DNA from 3 places in the Neptuniibacter sp. 2_MG-2023 genome. Region 3 is predicted to be linked to each of the others. Evidence: predicted binding sites of a transcription regulator. Region 3 holds the regulator's gene; each other region holds the start of a gene.
The links. The regulator PhoB, encoded in region 3, activates phosphate uptake and scavenging genes when phosphate is short. The targets are predictions, from matches to a motif close to TGTCATANNNNTGTCANA.
Positions count from the first base shown of each region.

Region 1: a site for PhoB is predicted at 4,126-4,143, ahead of Q4486_RS10295 (sigma-54 dependent transcriptional regulator). Genes of this name have one in related genera too.
Region 2: a site for PhoB is predicted at 6,007-6,024, ahead of Q4486_RS13540 (TIGR00153 family protein). Genes of this name have one in related genera too.

Region 1 is NZ_JAUOQC010000009.1:99,016-106,510, forward strand. Features, by position in the region: gene Q4486_RS10275 (aspartate aminotransferase family protein) at 1-834, shown strand, start outside; gene Q4486_RS10280 (FkbM family methyltransferase) at 821-1,861, shown strand; gene Q4486_RS10285 (iron-containing alcohol dehydrogenase) at 1,872-3,017, shown strand; gene Q4486_RS10290 (class I SAM-dependent methyltransferase) at 3,017-4,081, shown strand; gene Q4486_RS10295 (sigma-54 dependent transcriptional regulator) at 4,199-5,647, shown strand; gene Q4486_RS10300 (PAS domain-containing sensor histidine kinase) at 5,649-6,749, shown strand; gene Q4486_RS10305 (sigma-54 dependent transcriptional regulator) at 6,774-7,495, shown strand, end outside.
Region 2 is NZ_JAUOQC010000015.1:44,271-51,765, reverse strand. Features, by position in the region: gene Q4486_RS13570 (hydrolase) at 1-272, shown strand, start outside; gene Q4486_RS13565 (DUF1499 domain-containing protein) at 316-807, opposite strand; gene Q4486_RS13560 (peptidylprolyl isomerase) at 1,006-1,287, opposite strand; gene bluB (5,6-dimethylbenzimidazole synthase) at 1,468-2,142, opposite strand; gene Q4486_RS13550 (aspartate kinase) at 2,349-3,782, opposite strand; gene Q4486_RS13545 (inorganic phosphate transporter) at 3,948-5,213, opposite strand; gene Q4486_RS13540 (TIGR00153 family protein) at 5,231-5,914, opposite strand; gene Q4486_RS13535 (GNAT family N-acetyltransferase) at 6,168-6,665, opposite strand; gene raiA (ribosome-associated translation inhibitor RaiA) at 6,841-7,215, opposite strand; gene Q4486_RS13525 (DMT family transporter) at 7,380-7,495, opposite strand, start outside.
Region 3 is NZ_JAUOQC010000006.1:47,000-54,494, reverse strand. Features, by position in the region: gene Q4486_RS07585 (hypothetical protein) at 1-600, shown strand, start outside; gene Q4486_RS07580 (NADP-dependent oxidoreductase) at 623-1,561, opposite strand; gene Q4486_RS07575 (hypothetical protein) at 1,724-1,945, shown strand; gene cysZ (sulfate transporter CysZ) at 1,957-2,730, shown strand; gene phoR (phosphate regulon sensor histidine kinase PhoR) at 2,763-4,139, opposite strand; gene phoB (phosphate regulon transcriptional regulator PhoB) at 4,172-4,867, opposite strand; gene ubiA (4-hydroxybenzoate octaprenyltransferase) at 4,961-5,872, opposite strand; gene Q4486_RS07550 (chorismate lyase) at 5,933-6,469, opposite strand; gene Q4486_RS07545 (DUF1415 domain-containing protein) at 6,558-7,139, shown strand; gene Q4486_RS07540 (LysR family transcriptional regulator) at 7,158-7,495, opposite strand, start outside.

The DNA.
Region 1 (7,495 bases), on a different contig from region 3:
GTACTCCCGCATTCTTATACTGTGAAAACCCCTTGTATTTATCATTCAGACCAGCCAAGTGTTGAGGAGTGTTTAGAGGAATTTAGTGCCTTATTAGAGGATAATCATGAAGATATAGCCGCAGCTATTTTTGAGCCGATAGTGTCTGGTGGGGGGTTTTATTTTCCGCCGAAAGCCTATTTTCAAGGAGTAAGAGAGCTTTGTGACCGTTATGGAATCTTTCTTATTTTTGATGAATGCCAAACAGGTATGGGTCGTACAGGTAGTTGGTTTTATTTTCAACAGCTAGATTGCGTGCCTGATTTTGTTGTCTGTGCAAAGGCTATTGGTTTGGGTTATCCGGTGTCATGTATTATTGCTAATGGGAATACGGTGTCTCAAGATCGCTTTATCATGCAGCATTTTAGCTCGCATCAAAATGAACCATTTTCGGGTGAGCTTGTTTCATACGGAATTCAAAGAATCATTGAGGATAACTTGCTAAGTAGTAATGAGACGCTAGGAACTTATTTGTTAGATTGTCTTCATCGACTATGTGCGACGCATAAGAGTGTTATGAACCCAAGGGGTCGTGGGTTAATGTGTGCTTTTGATCTTTGCTTTTCAGAGCTGACGACTGATGCTGAGGCGAAGATTAAAGGGGAGGAGTTTTGCAATTCAGCGCTTAATAGCGGCTTGTTACTTCAGCACTGTAATAATGGTAGAACGATACGTTTGCTTCCAAACTATATGATAACAAAGGAAGATGTTGATCGTTTGTATGACACACTAAATAATCTTTTTACAAAGGAAGAGGCGGCTAAAACCCTCGGTGATAATCATGAATTATATTAGTAACGCTATAGATTTAATGTCAGATAAGACGGTTGTTTATTGGGGCGCAGGTCGTCGGTTAAACGTATTTCTAACAGAATTTTGCATAGCATCAAATAGGTTGCCGCTCCCAGATTATATTTGTGATAGCACACGTACGATCGAGGAAGAGAGTATCGGTGGTGTGCCTGTCATCTCTTTTGACGAAGTTAAGAAAATGAAGGCCGCAGATACAATTATTGTTATGACCGCGGGTCTTCTTGATTTACAGGCGCAGGTCGTTAAGTCAGAGCTTTATTATTTTCCTATGTATCATTGCCGAGCGTTTGAAGTTTATTTTTATCTCAAAGAGCATGAGCAGCAATACGAACACTCTCTATCCTTGTTGCATGATAAACACTCCCGAGAGGTTTATCAGCAGTGTCTTACGGGTGTAATGAAGGGAGCGTTTTGGGATCAATCTTTATATGAGCCTTCGGCTTATTTTGATAATGATGTAGTCGGGTCGTTGGGAAATAATGAACGAATGGTCTTTGCGGGCGCTTTTAACGGAAAACATATTGATCGTATGCTGTTAAGTAATTCTGCTGTGAAAGTCGAAGCTTTTGAGCCTAGCAGCCGCTGGTCTGCTTATTTGAGAGATAAGTTTTCGGCTAATAAGAATGTAAATATCCATAATAAGATCTTGTGGAATCAATATGAAGATTTGGCTTTCTTAGAAGATGAGGGTAATGGCGGGTTAGATGCACATGTTGGAAAGGGGGGCGGCGACTCTACCGTCCAGGGAGTGCCGATAGATGATTACATTGACGGTCCTGTCACTCATATAGCCCTAGATGTAGAAGGTTCTGAACAGTATGTACTTAAAGGTGCTGAGTTAACAATTGCTCGTGATCGTCCTAAGTTAACAATTTGTCTTTATCATTCAATGGATGATTTTATTAATATACCGATTTTAATTAATGAAATGAGTAAGGGTGATTATAAACTGCATGTGAAACAGCATTCTTGTATTACAGCCATTGAAACTGTTTTATATGCCGTGTGATTTTAGATAAATGGAGCGTATAAAAGATTTTCAGTATTCACTTCCAACGCGTTTAGTGTTTGGTCGGCAGGCTCTTTCCGCGCTTGCTGATTTAGTCGCTGAATATAATGCCGGCACCGTCGCTATCGTCTCAGGGCAAGGTAGTTGTAGAAAAAGTGGTTTATATGATGAAGTTTTAGCAGTGCTTAGGGACCCTATTGTTGAGCTACGTAATTGTCCAGAAAATCCAGATACTGGTTTTATTGACTCATGTGTCGAGCAGTTAAAAAGTGTTGATGTAGGGCTTGTACTAGCGATTGGTGGGGGATCGGTTATTGATAGCGCTAAAGCTATCGCGTTGAGTGTGGCCAATAACTATGAAAATATCTGGCTTTACAAAAACTCTCGTGCTGCATTTCCTAAGCCTGCTATTGCTGTGGGCGTCATTTTAACGACGCTAGGGACTGGCTCGGAGGTAAATGGCGGGTTTGTTTTGGATAATAAAGCCGAGAAGGTAAAGGTTGGGTTGGCTAATTTATCGACAAGGCCGCGCTTCTCTTGCTGCAACCCTGAACATTCATACACGCTAAATAGCGACACATTACGTAATAATTACATAGATATTCTGTCTCATCTTCTAGAACAATATTTCTCTTTTACTGACCATGTTTCTGTAGTAGACCATATGCTTTTAGGAACTTTCTCTTATTTTATAGAGGAAGATAAACAGTTTTTATCTATAGATAAAAATTATGATACCCGCTCTGAGATGATGCTAACGTCTAGTCTTTCTATGTCTTACCTCTTCTCGTTAGGTAAAGATGTTGCTTGGTTACTGCACTTTTGTGCTCATCAAGTGGCAGTTGAAGCGACGATGAACCACGGGGAAAGCTTAGCATTCGTATTGCCCGGTTGGCTTCGCTACCTTGAGAGTTCTGGTCGTTATGACAATAAAATCCTGATATTAAAGCAGAAATTAGGTCTGGCTGATAAATCGCTGGGTGCTTACTTTACAGAGAAACTCGCTGTCTGGGGTTTTTTCTCTCGTACTTGCAATTTAGGGTCACGGCAATTAAAGCGGGTGGTTGATGAGCTTGAGTGTAATCAAGTGCTCTTGAGTCGAGCGGATATAGAACGGTCTGATTTAGAATGTATTTTATCTAACGTGGAGTGCTAGTGAAGTCTACATTATTGATTTTTCCGGTGGAGTCTGAAGAAAATTTTGAATCTTATTCTCTGTTACGTAGTTTTGGAATTAGAATTTTAGGGAGTAGCTCTATCCTAACTTCCTATTCTGAAGTGGATGAATTCGTACCGTTACCGTTTATAACTGCGAGCGATTTCCTAACTGAGTTTAGGAAAGTAATTAGTGAGCAAAATGTGACGCATTTTTATACATCTCATGCGGGTGTCTGGGGATTAATTAATAATTATTTGCAGCAGTCAGATTTAAATATAAATCTAATTATGTGTTCTGAATTCCCGTTTAAGAAAGAATGGGAGCGCTTAAGCCCGGCTGTCCAATGGGCGCGTGCTGTTTCATTTTCCTTGGATGTGTCTAAAAGTGAAGTAGACAATGCGCCGGTGCTTACGGAGGCTGAACTGTCTTCGTTATATAAGTTTTATTTTGCTATTCCCGGGCAATCTGATGCAACAAAGCTAGAGGCACTTGTAGCAATTACGCCCTTAATACCTCAAGGGGACTGGGTTGAAATTGGTTCATTATATGGACGTTCTTCATTTGCTTTAGGTTGGTTGGCTAATCGGTATACGCAAAGCTCATTATTTTGTGTCGACCCTTGGGATGAGATATTGGTAAAGCCTCAAGGAGGAAGGGCATCGGTATTAGATAACCAGATTGGTGATATAGATAGCGAACAAATTTTCAGGGTATTTTTATCATCGATTGGTATTTTGAATAATGTTACTTTTTTCAAAAAGACGTCTGCTGAAGCGATTAACGATTACCATCAACGGGTGAATACTCCTGAGAGCACCCGAGGTGATGCTGGGATTGCTTTCTTACATGTGGATGGCAATCATCATTATGACGAAGTCTCCCGTGATATTGGGCTCTGGGAGCCTTATGTTGATGTGGGAGGGTGGATTGCCATTGATGACTACCTTTGGGCATTTGGTGATGGCCCGAAAAAAGCAGGGGATGAGCTACTAGCTACTAATCGTTTTGATACGGCGTTTGTGACAGGGGATACTTTATATATACGTAAAGAATATATGTGAATAGGCGTCAAAATATAGGCGTTCCTTTTCCTGTTTTTAAGCTCTGTCATTTAATTGACATTCCGTGCTATGGTTGCCACTATTGGTTCTACTCAAATCAGGTAGAGATAAGCAGGAATGACTGCGCAGCCAAAACTATTAATTATTGATGATGATCTAAGTCGCAGAGAGTTGATCTCCGCTGCGCTTTCCTTCTTAGGTCGGCCTTTCAAATTCTATGGATTTGTTGATTGGTTGCAGTCAGATGACCAAACACTCAAAGGTGATAAAGTCTCTTTAGTGTTGCTTGGACAAAGTGAATTACCTATATCCCTTGAAAAGCTGCTACGCAATTTACAGCAAAAAACACCTGATGCTGCTGTTGTTACTTTAGATGAATGGTCTGAAGTCGCTGAGCTGCCTGATGATCTGAAAAGTGGTGTGACAGGGCAGTTAAATGTGCCCTTTAGTTATCAAGAGTTACTCGATCAATTACATAAAGCTCAACTTTATTCTCGGCCGCCTCAGGGGGCAGGGGATGCGAATAATCCTCCTTCAGAGCTGTTTTCAAGTTTAGTCGGTAGTAGTCGGCCTATGAGGCTGGTGCGACAGGCTATGTCTCAAGTAACGGGACGTGATGTCAATGTCTTAATTACAGGAGAGTCGGGTACTGGTAAAGAGGTGGTTGCTCGGAACCTGCATGATTATTCTGTACGTAAAAATGGCCCATTCGTGCCGATTAACTGTGGAGCTATTCCTGCAGATTTGCTTGAAAGTGAGTTGTTTGGTCACGAACGGGGAGCTTTTACGGGTGCGGTTTCTAGTCGTTCAGGTCGTTTTGAGCTGGCTCAAGGGGGGACGCTTTTTCTTGATGAAGTAGGTGATATGCCTTTATCTATGCAGGTAAAACTATTACGTGTGCTTCAAGAGCGAAAGTTTGAGCGTATCGGTGGCACTAAAACACTTGAAGCGGATATACGTGTTATCGCCGCAACGCATAAAAACCTTGAAGAGATGATTGAAGAAGGGACCTTTAGAGAGGATCTTTATTATCGCCTCAATGTTTTCCCAATTGAGATGCCGCCATTACGAGAGCGAACCGAAGATATTCCTCTGTTACTGGATGAGTTATTGGGCCGATTAAAAAAACAAGGTTTTGACTCTGTCAGATTTCAAATGAGCGCTCTAGAGTCCTTAAAGGCCCATCCTTGGCCTGGTAATGTGAGAGAGCTGTCCAATCTTGCTGAGCGGCTAGCAATTCTTTTTCCTAATGGCGTTGTTGGTGTTTCTGAGTTGCCGGCCCGTTTTCAGCATGTTGAAGAACCTGATCCAGCGCGTTATGCGAATACGGAAGAGCTGTTGGAATCATCCTCTGTTACTGGCGCTATAGCTTCTGTCACTCATTTAGACCATCTGCCTGAAGAGGGGCTGGATCTTAAGGCTCATTTAGAAGCTATTGAGCGGAGCTTAATTGAGCAATCATTGGCAGTACATGATGGTGTTGTTGCTAGAGCCGCTGAGTTGTTAAAAATTAGGCGAACGACCTTAGTAGAAAAAATGCGTAAATATGGGATGCAACGTAAGTAATATGAATGATATCGAACGCTATAAAGCCCGTATTACGGAATTAGAAGCTGCCTTAAGTCAGGCGCAAGAATCTCTAGTAAATGAATCTCTTCAACGTCAAAAAAATGAAGATAAAAATATTGGGCTTAGTGACCGCTTTCAAAATTTACTGTCGATTTTGCCGGCTGGTGTTGTCCTTATTAATGGCGCAGGCAAAGTGGCTGAAGCCAATCCTGCAGCGGAAAACTTTTTGGGCACCCCTCTGATCGGGCAGTTGTGGTTTGACATTATTAACCGCAGTTTTGCACCTCGTGGCGATGATGGCCATGAAGTTTCTTTAAAAGATGGTCGCCGTGTAAGTTTGATGACCCGTGCGATGGATAGTGAGCCGGGCCAGTTAGTGTTACTGACAGACCAAACCGAAACACGGTTGTTGCAAGGACGTGTTTCCCATTATCAACGGTTATCTGAAATGGGTCGTATGATGGCCTCATTGGCGCATCAGATTCGGACGCCGCTATCTGCTGCGTTACTGTATGTTGATCACCTAATGCGCCCAGATCTTTTGGTTGAACAGCGACAGAAGTTTGCACGTAAAGCTAAATCTCGCTTAACCAACCTTGAGCAGCAAGTGCGAGATATGCTGATTTTTGCACGGGGAGAGATGCGGTTGGATGATCTGATCTCTTCTTCCTCATTTATGCGGGAGTTAGAGGATATGCTCGACCTTCCTCTAGTCAGCTATGATGCTGATTGTGATTGTATCAATGATGTCCCTAACTATGAGTTTCAATGTAATAAAGATGCACTATTAGGTGTATGTATTAACTTGGTTGAAAACGCGCTGCAGGCAAGTGGTAAAGGGTGCGAATTAACTATACGTTTTACGGATGACGCGGGCCGCATAGCCCTGCAGATTATTGATCAAGGGCAAGGTATGGCGCCGGAGCAGGTAAAGCGTGCGCTAGAGCCTTTTTATACAACTAAGTCCCATGGTACAGGGTTGGGTTTAGCTGTGGCTCAGGTGGTTGCTCATGCTCATCATGGTGAATTTTTAATACGCTCCACTCTGGGGGAGGGCACTGTTGCTACTATAGTATTGCCGTGCCTATCAACCAAATAACTCTAAGCTTGAGCGATATACAATATGCCTAATAAGATAATGATTGTTGAAGATGACAATGAGTTACGAGAAGCGCTTTGCGATACGTTAGAGCTAGCGGGTTTCTCTTATATTGAGGCGCCTGATGCTGAAGAGGCCTTAGCGTTACTCGCCAAACATCAGGTCGATATGGTTGTTACTGATGTGAATATGCCCGGTATGGATGGTCATCAGCTTTTAGATGAGATTCGGAAGTTGCATCCAGGGCTACCTGTTATGTTAATCACTGCATTTGGCCAAGTGAGCAAAGCGGTTGAGGCGATTAAGGCAGGTGCTGTTGATTATTTAATGAAACCTTTTGATTCTGAAGCCCTTATTTCTGCGGTACGTCGTTTTGCCTCGGGCGCTGTTGTAGCACCAGAAGCACAACAGCCCATTGCCGAAGAGAGTAGTAGTAAGCAATTACTTCAATTGGCGAGACGGGTGGCTGCTTCAGATTCTACAGTGCTTATCTCTGGTGAATCAGGAACGGGTAAAGAGGTTTTAGCCCAATATATTCATAACCACTCCTCACGAGCGGATAAACCGTTTATTGCCATCAATTGCGCAGCTATCCCTGAAAATATGTTGGAAGCTACGCTATTTGGGCATGAAAAAGGGGCGTTCACTGGAGCATATACCAGCTCTCCCGGTAAGTTTGAACAAGCTGATGGGGGAACTTTGCTGTTAGATGAAGTGTCGGAAATGGATTTAGGTTTACAGGCAAA
Region 2 (7,495 bases), on a different contig from region 3:
ACGCACTACGCCCAAACCAGGTCGTTATTGTTGGTATGGAAGCCCATGTTTGTGTTTTACAAACAGCGATTCAATTAAAGCAGCAAGCAAGAGAAGTCTACGTTGTGGCGGATTGTGTATCGTCAAGGGATCCTAAAGACAAAGCGTTAGCATTAGAACGCATGCGTCAGTGCGGTATATATATTGTAAGCCGAGAAATGGTTGCATTTGAATGGATGCAAAAAGCAGGAACAGATACGTTTAGAGAGATCAGTAAAAACTACCTAAGATAGGCTTATACTTAGCCAATCACGTTACACACTAGATTGGCTAATTTTACCGCCCTATACGCTCCTCGAGTAACTCAACGAACCGTTCAACCCGTTTTGTATTGACCCCTAGATCCGAATGCCCAACACGTGAGGCCGAACGGAAGTTAATTTCCCGAGTATCCATATCTATACGCACCTCAAAATCATCAACAAAACCCCATAAGGAGCTAGTAAAAATAGCAGAAATGTAAGTATAAGATTCTAATTGAACGTCTCCGCCAACCTCAGTAACAAGGTTTTTAACCAGAAGACTTAAAGACTCAATACTATCAACCTGTGCGGGGATCACAAAAGGCGCGACAAAATGATTTTTATCTTCAGGATACTCTGAACAGACACAGTTAGGCTTAGACTCACAAGGTGCCAAACGCCCCTCTACCAAACCGACTGCCCTGCCTTCTTTTGAGGCCATCGACATAAAACCAAAGATCAGTAAAACTGCTATAACTAGGACTGCTGCAATCCATTCCATTTTATAAAGATGCTTCCCTATCATTCCTGTCGATACCACTTTTTACATGTAAAGGGCTTCCCCTGCATATAGGCCTAAGATACCAGCTCCACCCACACAGGTATAACTAATTTAATAAGTTTATTCTTCACAAGAAGGAGCCTAGACAGACTCAGTAGCAATAATTAGATACAAAAAAAGAGCACTAATCACTCAATGCTCTTTTTTACAAATGCGGACGACTTAATCGTCTCGGCTAGTTACTTCAAGAAGGTGGTAACCAAACTGAGTTTTAATAGGGCCTTGAACAACACCGACATCACCTGTAAATACAGCTATATCAAACTCAGGAACCATCTGACCACGGCCAAAAGAGCCTAAATCTCCACCCTCACCACCAGACGGGCATGTAGAGTGTTTTTTTGCGGCTTCAGCAAAGTCAGTACCTGACTCAATTTCAGCTTTAAGCTGGTTACATTTTTCTTCAGTATCGACCAAAATGTGACGTGCAGTTGCGCGAGTCATCATTTAACTCCTATTTTAATATTCAGTTTTGAGAACACTACCTGCCTACCTAAACTTAGTCCAGTCACAACTGTTCTGGAGTTTAAAATAAACCGTTTTAGCACAGTAATAGAGATGCACTTTTCCTCTTTACCCATTATTAAGAGTGGACAGACTAGTCAAAAGCAAACAACATAATGTTTACGTAATTCCCCAAGAGTCTGTAAAAATCATCTCTTTTAGCTGCGTTCGCTTTTCCCACTCAGCCAGCTCAAGCTCAGGTTTTTTTAAAAACTCAGAAACATAACCTACGCATAAGTAAGCTACAGGCACAACGCTATCCGGTAAATTCAAAAGTTCACTAAGGGTTTCTTTTTCTATAATTGAAACCCATCCCACACCCACATTTTCAGCACGCGCAGCCAACCAAAAATTTTGAACGGCGCACACCGTACTATATAGATCCATCTCAACTTGATGAGTTTTACCTAAAACCACAGGTCCACCCCGTTCACGATCACATGTAATACAAACGTTAAGTGGAGTATCAAGGATTCCCTGTAGCTTTAGGCTTTGGTATTTATTACGGCGTTCACCTTCAAACATCTGTGCCGCTTCATCGTTAGCGGAAACGAAAGCTTCATAAATTTTCTGCCGCTTTTGCGGATCACGAATAAGAATAAAGTTCCAAGGCTGAGATAAACCAACAGAAGGCGCATGGTGAGCCGCATGTAATATATTGGTTAATACATCATCAGGGATCTCATCAGCTAGAAACTGGCCACGGACATCACGACGTCCATATAAAACATCATAAAAATGCTCCCGTGCTTGCGGTGTTATATTCTGCTGCTTCTGATCATTATTGGAAGGCATTAAATCACTCGGTATAAGTTATATAAACTCACAGGATAATAGCTATTAATAATAGAAAACCTATACATTAGGCAAGAAACTTAAGACTACTTCATCTTCAATAAAATAGAAAAACAGGCTTGGGCCTAACGATAAGCTAGATCCAAGCCTGTTAAAATTTCTCAATCGGTTGCAACTACAGTCTAGATTACTTAATCCTAAATAACTTAAGCCGCAGAATTTATTGTAGAGCCACTCTGTTCAATCAATGCCGCATGCAACGCTATCACCGCTTGCTCATAGTCTTCCTCAGAAACCACACATTGCATCTCAACCTGACGAATAGATTGATGTAATGCCATCACATTGATGCCTGCTTCTGCTAATGCACTAACAGTACGAGCCAAAATACCTTTTACTTTCATATGAGAGCCTATAGCAGACACTATAGCCAAATTATGTAAGCGAATCTGACCTTCGGGATACATCTCTTCCATAAGACGTGTGGCACGATTAACCATTTTACGAGAGCCACCTACATAATAGGTAATACTGTTAGCATCGGCATCTTTATTAATCACATAAAGCTTCAGTTGTGAAAGCAGTTTAGATATCTCAATATCATAAGCAGCATCACCCAACATCTCTTGGTCAAATATTTCAATGCCAAAAACATCTTTACGCCCAGCAACAATCTCAACACGAGGTGTATCGCTATGATATTCCTGGCTAATTATTGTCCCTTCATGTTCAGGCTCAAATGCATTTTTAATACGCAATTTTACGCCATTACGGCGTAGACCTTTGGCCGCTTTAGGGTGAATCGCCTCCATACCTAGATTCGATAACTGATCAGCCACATCATAGTTAGTTGCACCTATAGTCATCACATTATCAGGCCCAACCAACATAGGGTCCGCCGAACTTAGATGATACTCTTTATGAATAATCGCTTCGTTCGCACCGGTTACTGTAGCGATCATACTAAACGTCATCTCACTGTAACCACGATCAAAGGTTTTCATTAACCCTTCTTCGCAATGCGTATAACCTGTCGCTATCAACATTTCACTTGCAATATCAACATCTGAAAACTGCTGCTGAATCATCTCTTCAAAAGGAAGAGGCTGATCCATATGCCAACCGGTGAGATCAACAAAACGTGCATTAATACCTGCTTTTCGCAAGGCAAGTACCGAATTATATGCGCTGTGAGCCTCACCGATTGAGGCCAGCATCTCACGCACTTTCATCAAGTGTTCTTCTAACTGAAAATGCCCATAGGTACACAAGTGATGTAAGCTTTTCATACAATCACGAACATCATTAAGACGCTCGATTACAAAGCTATCAGCGGCATTACGCTCAAACTCTGCATCGGTAAAAAGTTCAGCATTAATCTCTTCCATACGCGCTTGAACTTTATTTAGCTCATCAACCCAAGCTTGTTCAGACTCAGCATTAGCGAACCGTGCATAAACCCCAGGTTCACCTGTTTTTTTATGCTCTAGAAGGTAATTGGTAATCCCTCCATACGCAGACACAACAAAAATTCGGTTATACAGTTCCCCTGGTGCTGTGCGTTTGCCCACCAGAATAGTGTCCATCAACTCCTCAAAGCGGCTCATTGAAGTTCCGCCGATCTTCTCAACTGTATGCATCGTTTTTCCGAATATTACTGGTTGGACTTTGGGTCTAGCCAAAGAAAAAATTGGGCACAAATTTTACATTAATATGATCTTTTTGTGATCTTTTTTTTCAAACCTTAAGCAAAAAAAGCCCTGTAGCGACTAAGTTACAGGGCTTTATTAAATCTGGTTATACCTTTAGCTAAATATACCTTTAAACATAAAGAAGAACATAATAGCCAAAGCAGCGCCTGCGGGAAGTGTGACAACCCAAGACACAAAGATCGTACCTACAATCCGCATATTTAACGCGGCCATACCTCGCGCTAAACCAACACCTAAAACGGCCCCTACTAAAGTATGCGTAGTTGAGATAGGCAATCCCGTACCTGAAGCGAATACAACGGTTGTTGCAGCTGCTAGAGTGGCAGCAAAACCACGACTTGGCGTTAATTCAGTGATATTACTACCGACTGTTGCAATAACCTTATGGCCATACATAATTAGCCCTGCAACAATACCTGCACCACCCAATAGCAAGATCCATACAGGCATGGCCGTTTTCTGTGCCACCTCCCCCCCTGCAGCAACAACCCCAACGACCGCAGCCAAAGGACCAACCGCATTGGCAACATCATTAGAACCATGAGCAAATGCCATAGCACAGGCCGTAAACATCATCAAAATACCAAACAGCTTCTCAACACTCGCAAAGTGATGGTCACGATCAGCTTCTGGGTCAGGTTGAATGTTTTTCTGCATCTGTATGCCGATTAACATCACGACAACCCCAATACCTAATGATGCCAGCGCGCTCTCAGTCCAACTAAAATCAAGCCCTACATGTTTCAGGCCTTTAGTGAAGGTCACCATAGAGACCATAAATCCGACTAGGAAAGTATAAAAAGGGATATATTTTTTAGCATTTGTAAAAGGATCTTTTGTATCTAGAACTAAGCGTTGCACACTCCTAAACAGGAAGAAGGCAATCAAACCCGCGGTAACCGGTGAAACAACCCAACTTGCGACAATCTTAGTGACCTTACCCCAGTTAACCGCATCAACAGAGATACCCACTGCAGCAAAACCAACGATGGCACCTACAATCGAATGGGTTGTGGAAACGGGCCAGCCAAAATGCGTTGCAACCAGTAACCAGATACCCGCAGCTAAAAGCGCTGAAAGCATACCAAACACCAGTAACTCGGGTGTTCCTGCTAATAGACCTGGGTCGATAATACCTTTACGAATTGTTGCCGTAACGGCGCCACCGGCTAAATAAGCACCCAAAAACTCAAACATAATCGCGATCATAATCGCTTGTTTAAGTGTTAACGCCCTTGAACCTACCGAAGTACCCATTGCATTGGCAACATCATTTGCACCAACACCCCAAGCCATAAAGAAACCAAATACGCATGCAAGAATAACGATTATGTCGCCGTACTGAGCAATAATTTCCATTCTAATAACCTACCGAATTAACGAGCGACGAGTAGCTGCAAGCGGCTACCGACTTGTTGAGCACGATCAGCTAGATCACCTATCAAAGTAATCACCTGATATAAAAACATGACATCAATTGGCGGTAACTCTTTCTCAACACTGAATAACTTTGCACGAATATCTCTCTCGTGCTCATCAGTACGGTGCTCCAACGCATCTAATTGATCTAACATCTTCTCAATCACATTGATTTCATGGCCACCAAAACCGCTATTGACCAGTTCATCAAGTTCATTAAGTGCTGTTAGTGCCTGATCTGATGTTTCAAGCGCAACTCGAACATACTCCGTCATATCCGACTGTATAATTGCAGGAACAGACATTTCTCGGCCAAGCATTAGGCCTGAGATATCTTTAGCCCTATTAGCAATCTTGTCCTGCATTCTTAAAACTTCTAATAGATCTGTGCGAGGCACCGGTAGGAAAATGCTTTTCGGTAGATTCTGGCGAATCTCTTTTTTCATTGCATCAGCATCGCCTTCAAGTATGGCGATCTTTCTTTGAATTTTTTTAGCCTCTTCCCAATCATCAGCCATTACAGCTTCAAAAAAAGGAATTAGCTCTATCGCACATTCTTGCGCTTTAGCGATGTGTTCCTGCATAGGTTTGAACGGCGAACGCGCAAACATCTGCAAAAATGGATTATTGGTGGAGACCATACAACGCACCCTAATGAGTCGAAAAAACATTTTTGAGCAGAAAAAACAAAATGCTCAGGCGCGCGAATTATGACGGATTTGTTACGCTGAGTAATTACAGTTTTGTGACAATTTGGCAATTAATTGACAAAAAAATGATTTTTTTTGATTTCACACACACAGCTGATATACATAGCCCATAACTTGCATTCGCAAAGCATACCAATGTATATACATAAGCTTATTTACCTAGAGTCTCACAAATTAGTGCTGCTCAATTCAAAAAAGTGGCCGCAATACATTCATACTGACGAAATCCCTGCTTGAGCCAAAAAGAAGCAGCGATACTATTATCAGGATGCCAACCAACTTGCACAGAGGTCGCTCCCTGTGCCAGCAACCACTCCTTTGCGTACTTAACCAAGGCGGTACCAATTTGATGGCGGCGCATGAGAGGATTAACCCAAAGATTAAAAAGAACCCCGCTCTCTGGTTGATCATATCCCCGCTGCGTGTTTTGAATAACGGCTATCGTGCCGCATATTTCATTATTTTTATTAACAGCAACGCACACTTCGGCCTCATCTTTAGCTAAACACCCTTGTAATGTGCTTTTAAGATGGACTCTCTGTTCATCCAATAGCGGTTTGCCAAAGGGATTGAAGTGATAACTCGGTAGTTCACAGATTAAATGTTCCCACATAGGATAAACAATATCCCATTCATCTGCTTTTACACTTAACACTTTAATATCAGACGAGATTGAATTCACGGCAAAACACCTTCATAAATAACTATGTGTGGATTTCAAAATTAAGCCCTTATATAAAGCTTACAAAGTCACAATAGCTAGGGAATACAATAAAGGATTTTCTAAGCACTTTAAATTTAGATCTAGATACAAAAATGCCCAGCTTAAGCTGGGCATTCTCTCTAGATAACTGATCTTATTGAACGAGTGTCATCTCTTCTTCATCATAATCTTCATCAAAAGTTTCGGCGTCAGCAGACTCTGTTGCAGGTTTCTGCACACCTTTCTTGTTAACATTTTTCTGATGAATTTTATCTAGCTGGCGATCAATTTTATCCGCTAGAGTATCAAGTGCTGCATATAAATTATCAGCGCTCGCTTTAGCAAATATATCTTTGCCCGCAATATGAATAGTCGCTTCTGCTAACTCCTCTCGATCATTTTTTTCCAAAATAACATGGGCGCTAGTAATAACTTCATAACGCTCCTGACTGTTGTTTAGCCACGCTTCTACTTTATCTTTCATATTGTCAGAAACTTTAGCATTGCGGTGAGTGATTTTAATGTTCATATGTAAATCCTTAATGCAATGTTGCTATTAGGGGACTCAATTAAACTGCTTTTCAACATCCCCTCTACACTTACAGTAGTACCACTCCCACAGAGGATTACAAGCACTTTATTTACATCTAGATAAAATAATTAATCTCTTCAAAAAAATTGAGCATTCTCTGTTCAATTATCCGCTTTTGATTGTTTATTTTTGCGAGAAACAGCTGAAAGAACACCTGCGCTAATAATTAAAACGACACCAATAATGCTATTTAGATCAAGCACCTCTTGCCAAAACA
Region 3 (7,495 bases):
GAGGCCGCAGAAAAAGAGATACTTAACTATGTTAATAAGCATGCTTCTGACCCATCGCTTTCTTACAATACAACAGATACGGTCGGTGACGCATTTAGGAAAGTGTCGGAACATTGGAACGTTGTAAAGCCGTTGTACGAACAAGAACCAACAAAGGAGAACGTTGAGAATGTACGTGCGCAAACGGAACTGCTTCTGAAAGAGTGGATGTTGGTCACTGCTGAGGTTAATGCTAAAACTGAGAGTGCATATGGAAACCTTATCAGTACAGCCGGGTTTGTGCGTATGTTATCTCAGCGGGTTAGTAGCCATTATGCATTACGTGCCTGGGGTTTTAACGACCGTTACTCTGAGCCCTTTATTGAGTCCTTACAGTTGTTTGAACAAAATAGGGATGCATTAGAGAGTAGTAAGTTAAACAGTGATCAGATAAAAAGTGAGCTAAATAAAATACAGAAAGACTTTAAGCGTTTTAAAGATCTCTCTGATATGGATGTGAATAAAGCGTTATTACCGCTAATTATGCGCTCTGCAGAAAAAATCACACAAAGTATGGATAAAGTAACAGCGATGTATCAGGGGCTAAGTGTTAGCCCCTAAGTTGGTTATCCACTTTGATGAATTAGATAGTTAAGACTAGTTTCCCTTTTACTTTACCTGTTCGGCTTTCATCAAAGGCTTGTCCTAGGTCTTCTAATGGGTAGGTGTTTGCTAACTTCAACTCCAGTTTTTTATCTACATATAAGCCTGCCAGTTTATCGAGTTGCTCGCTGTTAGGTTCGACACGTATAGGCTCCACCTTAACTCCAGCTGCGTTGCCAGCAGCGATTACTTCATCTTTGGTTACTGAAGGCAATGTAACTAAAGTACCGCCAGTTTTTACGCAAGCTAAGGCTTCAATACCCACGTCTCCGCCCATACAGTCAATTACCAGATCAACATTTTCTACATGGTCAGTAATCTTCTGCGTGTGATAATCGATGACTACATCAGCGCCAAGGGATTTCAGGAAATCGTGATTTGTACTTGAGGCGGTTGTAATGACTTTTGCGCCAGCCCAGTGGGCTAACTGAATGGCTAAATGACCTACACCCCCAGCACCGGCTAAGATGACAACTTGTTGTGATGCTTGTAGATTCCCTTTATCAAACAGAGCTTGCCAAGCCGTTAGGCCGGCTAAGCCTAAGCCCGCCGCAGCGTGAACAGGAAGTTCTGTAGGTCGTAAGCTGATTTGATCGGCAGGTGCTGCAATATATTCAGCAAAGCAGCCTGCGCGCTCAGGAAACCGAATAAACCCAAAAACGGCGTCACCTACAGAGAATGTTGTCACATCACTTGCGATTTTCTCAACTGTACCTGCAAACTCCCAACCAGGGACAAAAGGTAGATCGCCGATAAATGGCGCTGCACCGCCGCCGCCACAAGTTTTCCAATCAATCGGATTAACGCCCGCTGCTTGGTTTTTTATTAAAACTTCCCCAGAGTTAAGCTTGGGTTCTGCTAATTCTGTGTAGGATAAGGCTTCATTAGATCCAAATTGACTGATCTGTATTGCTTTCATTTACAACTCCAACGGCTGAATAAGTAACCCTTACCAAAAAGTAAGTTATATAACCTATACAGGGCAGCCGAGAACACTGTTTTTTGGTAGGCTAGCTATCTTTAGGGACTGATAAAATGATAACGAGTTCCTCTTTGATAGCAACAAGTAAAGGCGAGAGTAATGTATCTGGCAATAATAGAGCAGTTTTTGTTTTGGGGTGGGTTGTTGGTTTATCTTGTTTCTTTAGCAATGTATGCCGGTAGAACTAAAGATTACAAGTCACTGATCGAGTTTTGGAAGCCAACGATCAATATGACTAAGCGCGAATTTAATGTGAATCGTGTTGGTTTGACGATGATGGTTGTCGCAGTGGCCATCCGTATAATTAATTTTCTGATTTAATAAAGGCGATTATGAAAGGAAATCCTATTCGAGGTGCTGGGTATCTACTGCGAGGATTGCAGATGCTACCTGATCCACAAATTCGGCCCTTTGTGCTAGTTCCCCTTTTAACGAATATAGTGCTTTTTATTGGTGCGATTTGGCTATTATTTAGCCAGTTTGGTGGCTGGGTTGATAAAATGATTTCAGCTTTTCTACCCGACTGGGAGTGGCTATCGTTTCTACACTACCTTCTCTGGCCGGTAATGGCTGTATTAGTCTTTGTTATGGTTTACTACAGCTTTACTATAGTTGCGAACATCATTGCGGCTCCTTTTAATGGTTTCCTGTCTGAGAAGGTTGAGAAGCGTCTAAGAGGCGATGTGATTACTGATGAGGGATGGAAAGCGGTGGTTGCACTTATTCCGCGATCTATTGCGCGCGAGTTATCTAAACTGGCTTATTACCTGCCTCGGGTATTATTTTTGTTAGTGCTGTCGTTTATCCCTGTGATTAATATTATTGCGCCATTTTTGTGGTTGCTGTTTGGCGCTTGGATGATGGCGATTCAATACTGTGATTATCCAATGGATAACAATAAGGTCAGCTTTAAAAATATGAAGTTGATGCTGAAATCGGATCGACTTACATCGATTGGTTTTGGGGGGTTAATTCAGCTTGGGATGATGATCCCGATAGTAAACTTGATTTTGATGCCTGCCGCCGTTGTTGGGGCAACTATCTACTGGGTAGAAGCTCATGCGTCTGTTGAGATTGATCTTAATCAGAAAAAATTAGAGCGCTAAGGCATTACCAAACTACATCTAAGTGTTAACGCTTAGTTTGTAGTTTGGTTATCTTCAGCTGGGTCCTGCTTAAAACCAATCAGTTTTTGCTCTTCATAAGCGTTATCTTCAGGTTCTAAACGGGCAGTGATAATTTCTGTTGGGAAGTGACAGGTAAATGTGCTGCCTTTACCTACTTTACTCTTAATGGTGAGCTGGCCGTGGTGACGTGCTAAAACATGTTTTACGATAGCTAGCCCTAACCCTGTACCCCCACTCGCTGATGAACGGCTTTCATCGACTCGATAGAAGCGCTCGGTGAGACGTGGTAAATGGATAGATTCTATACCGGGGCCATTGTCTTTTACTGCGAAATGCCCCCCTTGTTTATCGACCCACCAGCTGATCTTAATGGTACCGCCTGCAGGCGTATAGCGTACGGCATTATAAATTAAATTAGAGAACGCACTATGTAGTTCTATCTCTTGGCCTGAAAGGTCATGTAATGGATCAATATCTAAGTTGAATTTATGACCTTTTTCAAGAGCAAGCTGTTCTGCTCCCTCCATAATATGTTGAATCACACTATGAATTTGGATCGGTTGCTCATCAGAGATCTGGTGGCTAGCCTCAAGTCTGGATAGTAGAAGCAGGTCAGAAACTAAGTTTTCCATACGACGAGCTTGTTGTTGCATTGAGCTTAAGCCACGAATGAGTGGCCTTGGTAACTCTTGGTCTAAGAAGGTTTCTAAATAACCGCGAATAACCGTTAAAGGGGTTCTAAGCTCATGGGAGGCGTTGGCGACAAAGTCCTGTCGGGTCTGTTCCAAGCGCATAATACGAGAGACATCACGGGCGACGAGTAAGCGGTCAGCCTCACCAAAGCGGGTGATCTGATATTGAATTTTTAGATCAGAATGTGCCGGTGAAGGTAGCGTAATTGGATCGCTGTATTGTCCGCGTTTGTAGTAACGTACAAAGCGGGGATCGCGAAGTAGATTCATAACAGGCTTGCCTTGGTCGGCTTGGTCATTCAAACCAAGTAGCCGGTTAGCGGATTTGTTCCACCACTCAAGGTTGTTGTTTTGATCGATAATTATAATGGCATCTTGCAGCGCTGAAGTAGAATCTTGAAAGCGTGCAATGATATTCCGCAGCAGTGTTTCTCTTGAACGTTGGCTACGTTGTAGGCGGGATAACTCATCAAATAACTCTCCCCAATGGCCTGTAGTTTCAGGGGGTTCAATCTGATCATCGTTTTTGTGGAACCAATCCATCAATTTATTAAATTGGCGGATTTGCAGTAGGGCCCAGCCGATAAGGCCCAAACAGATCGTCCAACTTGGATAGCCAATGATCAGCCCGACTATAAAAGAAGCACCACTCACTACCATTAGACTGGTCAACATTGAGTGGCGATTTTTTTGCATATTAAACCCTAATAAAAACGATGAAAAAAATGTTAGGCAACGTTAGCAGAAAACCTATAGCCTGTGCCGCGCACTGTTTGTACCAGATAATCATGTCGAGCGCCAAGGGCTTTACGTAGACGACGGATATGCACATCCACCGTACGCTCTTCGACATATACATTGCCTCCCCAAACCATATCTAACAGCTGGCTACGGGAGTATGCGCGATCTTGGTGTGTCATAAAAAATTGTAATAGACGAAACTCTGTAGGTCCTAGATCAATAGGATCTTGTTCTGAGGTTACGCGATGGGAGATAGGATCAAGTGTAAGGCCATCGACGCTTACCGGTTCTTCAATCCCTTTAGGTGTTGTACGACGAAGTACCGCTTTTAAACGCGCTACGAGTTCGCGAGGAGAGAATGGCTTAGTGATGTAATCATCTACACCCGCTTCCAGCCCTTTGATCTTGTAATCCTCATCACCTTTAGCGGTTAGCATAATAATAGGGATATCGGCAGTCGTTTCATCTTTGCGTAAACGGCGGGCGAACTCAATACCGCTAGTGCCGGGCATCATCCAATCCAATAAGACCATATCTGGTTTATCGTCTACGATCAGGCTGTGCGCCTCATTAGCGTTCTCCGCTTCTAAACAGTTGTATCCAGCCATTTCTAGTGCAACTGCGATCATTTCGCGAATGGGCGCCTCATCATCTACGATAAGTACGCTTTTAGAGTCAGACATGGTGTTATTGCCCTTTATATTTCAATTTATCGACGGGGCTATTAGAAGACAATACTGTTACACAAATATTACAAACTGCATTGAATTACTAAGTTATAGCTTAAAAAGATCCGATTGTGCTAAGAAATAATGGCTTGCTACGCCAATAAAAATCACTAAACCTGCATAATGATTATTTAAAAACGCTTTGAAGCATAGATCACGTTCGCGATTACGGATAAGGAACTGTTGATAAATAAAGAAGCCTGCGGCGCAGATTAAACCGAGATAGTAGGGCCAATCTAAGTGAATTTGTTGACCAACTAAGGCAAGAGTGATCAGTGTTGTTAGCTGGAGAATCCCTATAATTACTTTATCTGCATCGCCAAATAGTATGGCGGTTGATTTAACACCTATACGTAGATCATCATCTTTATCGACCATGGCATACATAGTGTCATAGGCGATAGTCCATAAAACATTGGCTATATAAATTAACCACGCATAAACAGGTACACTTTCAGTCACGGCGGTAAAAGCCATAGGAATAGCCCAAGAAAACGCAGCGCCCAAAACCACTTGGGGTAGGTGAGTGTAGCGCTTCATAAAAGGGTAGCAGACGGCTAATGCTAAACCACCTAAAGATAAAATAATGGTTTCTATATTGGTAAAGAGTACGAGTACAAATGCGGCCAACATTAGGATGGTAAAGAGAATTAAGGCTTCCTTTGAGCTAACTAGGCCGGAAGGGATAGGTCGCATGGCGGTACGTTTAACATGGCCATCTATCTTGCGATCTGCATAATCATTAATTACGCAGCCTGCTGAGCGGGTAAGAAAAACCCCAAGTGTGAAGATAATGAGGATGTCGTATGCTGGCATACCTTCTGCTGCCATCCATAGGGCCCAGTAAGCTGGCCACAGAAGGAGATAGCTGCCTATTGGTTTATTTATACGCATTAATTGCACAAATGCTCGCAGTTTAGCTGCGCTGAAAGGGGCGTTTTTTTGTGTTCCAGAGGCCATAAAGTTGTCTGCGATTTAATCCGTTAATTAGACGTGCGTTTACTAAAATACTAATTAGGTTTAGTTTACCTGTAGAAGTTGCGGCAGGAAAACCTCTGAAACCAAAAGAGGCTTTTTCGATAGAAAAAATACAGATCGGCGCGCCCATACTTTTTCAGTATTATTAAGGGATAAGCGACATATTTGTAAGCGTCCACGCCGCATAGTTGGATCGGTGAATAGCAAACTACCTAATGACCGGTTGCCTAATACTCGGAGTTGACGTTCTGCTCCGCTGAGCGTTTGTGCTGGAATAATTGATCGAGCGAAAACCCAAGGTTGGCCATTGCCGATGAGTTGAACCTCTCGAATGAGTGCAACCTGGCGATAATCCATTTTTAGCGCTTTGGCTTCTGAGCGCGTGGGTCTAAGCCAACCTTGCTGTACTACTTCAACTCGAAAGTCGCCTTTACTTAGTTTTATCAAACGTTGTGTCAAGGAGCCGTGGTCAGTAAACCAAGTGCGCAATTGTTGAGGTGCAACCTGTTGATAGGGGCGACGGAGCGTTTTCCAACGAGTATCAAAACTTTGTCGAGTAAGGGCAGCTTTTATGGGCACAGATCAGTTGTCCTGAGATTTCATCAAAACCAATATCTTAACATGTATGAGTATCTCCAGCCGATAGGCTGAGGTAGTATCCCTTTTTATGAATATACAAAAATTTTCTTTTCCTGCAGAAGAGGCCGCGACTTTAACTCAGCAGTGGGTTGAATCTATAGTTGTGGGCCTTAATTTATGTCCTTTTGCGGCCCCTGAGGTGCGTAAACGAGCAATCCGTTATTGTGTGTCACATGCGACTGAGTTGGATGTTGCAATCCAAGATTTTCTAAACGAATTACAGCATATTCAGAACTGTAAAGAATCGGAGCTATCCACCAGCTTAATCAGTTTTACTGAGACGGCCATCGATTTTTATAGTTTTCTTGATCTATTGGATATGTGCCAAGATGCTTTAGAAGATGCCGGTCTTGATGGTGTTTTTCAGTTGGCCAGTTTTCACCCTCAATATTGTTTTGCTGGCGTTGATGCCGATCATATTAGTAACTGGACCAATCGTGCGCCGTTCCCCACTATTCATATTATCCGTGAAGGGCAGATGAGTCGTGTCTTAATGCACTATAAAACGCCAGAGGAGATCCCTGAGCGGAATATAGCGCTAATGGAAACCTTGGGACGTGAAGGTCTTATTGAACGTTTTCCACCTCTGGAACAATACTTTGAGAAGTGACTATCGCGGGATAAACCTTTAGCTTTGGATTAAAGATAAGCGTGTTTTTAATCTAGGGGCTGCCCATTCAATAAAGTACCGACTCCTTGATGAAAGTAAGCGTGAGTGAGGGTAAACCAAATTCACTGGTACAGGATCGGGTTCAAAGCTCTCAAGTACCGGTGTTAGCTCTCCTGAAGCAATTCTCTGGTCGACTTGATAACTTAAAAACTGGCAATAGCCTAACCCTTGGGCGCAAGCATCTAGCGCTGTTTCAATATGATTCGTTTTAAAAGGGCCCGATACGCTTATTTTGTGTACTTTTCCGGTTTCTTTAAATGCCCACTCAGAGTGCGATTTTAGTCCTGTAAGCCGTA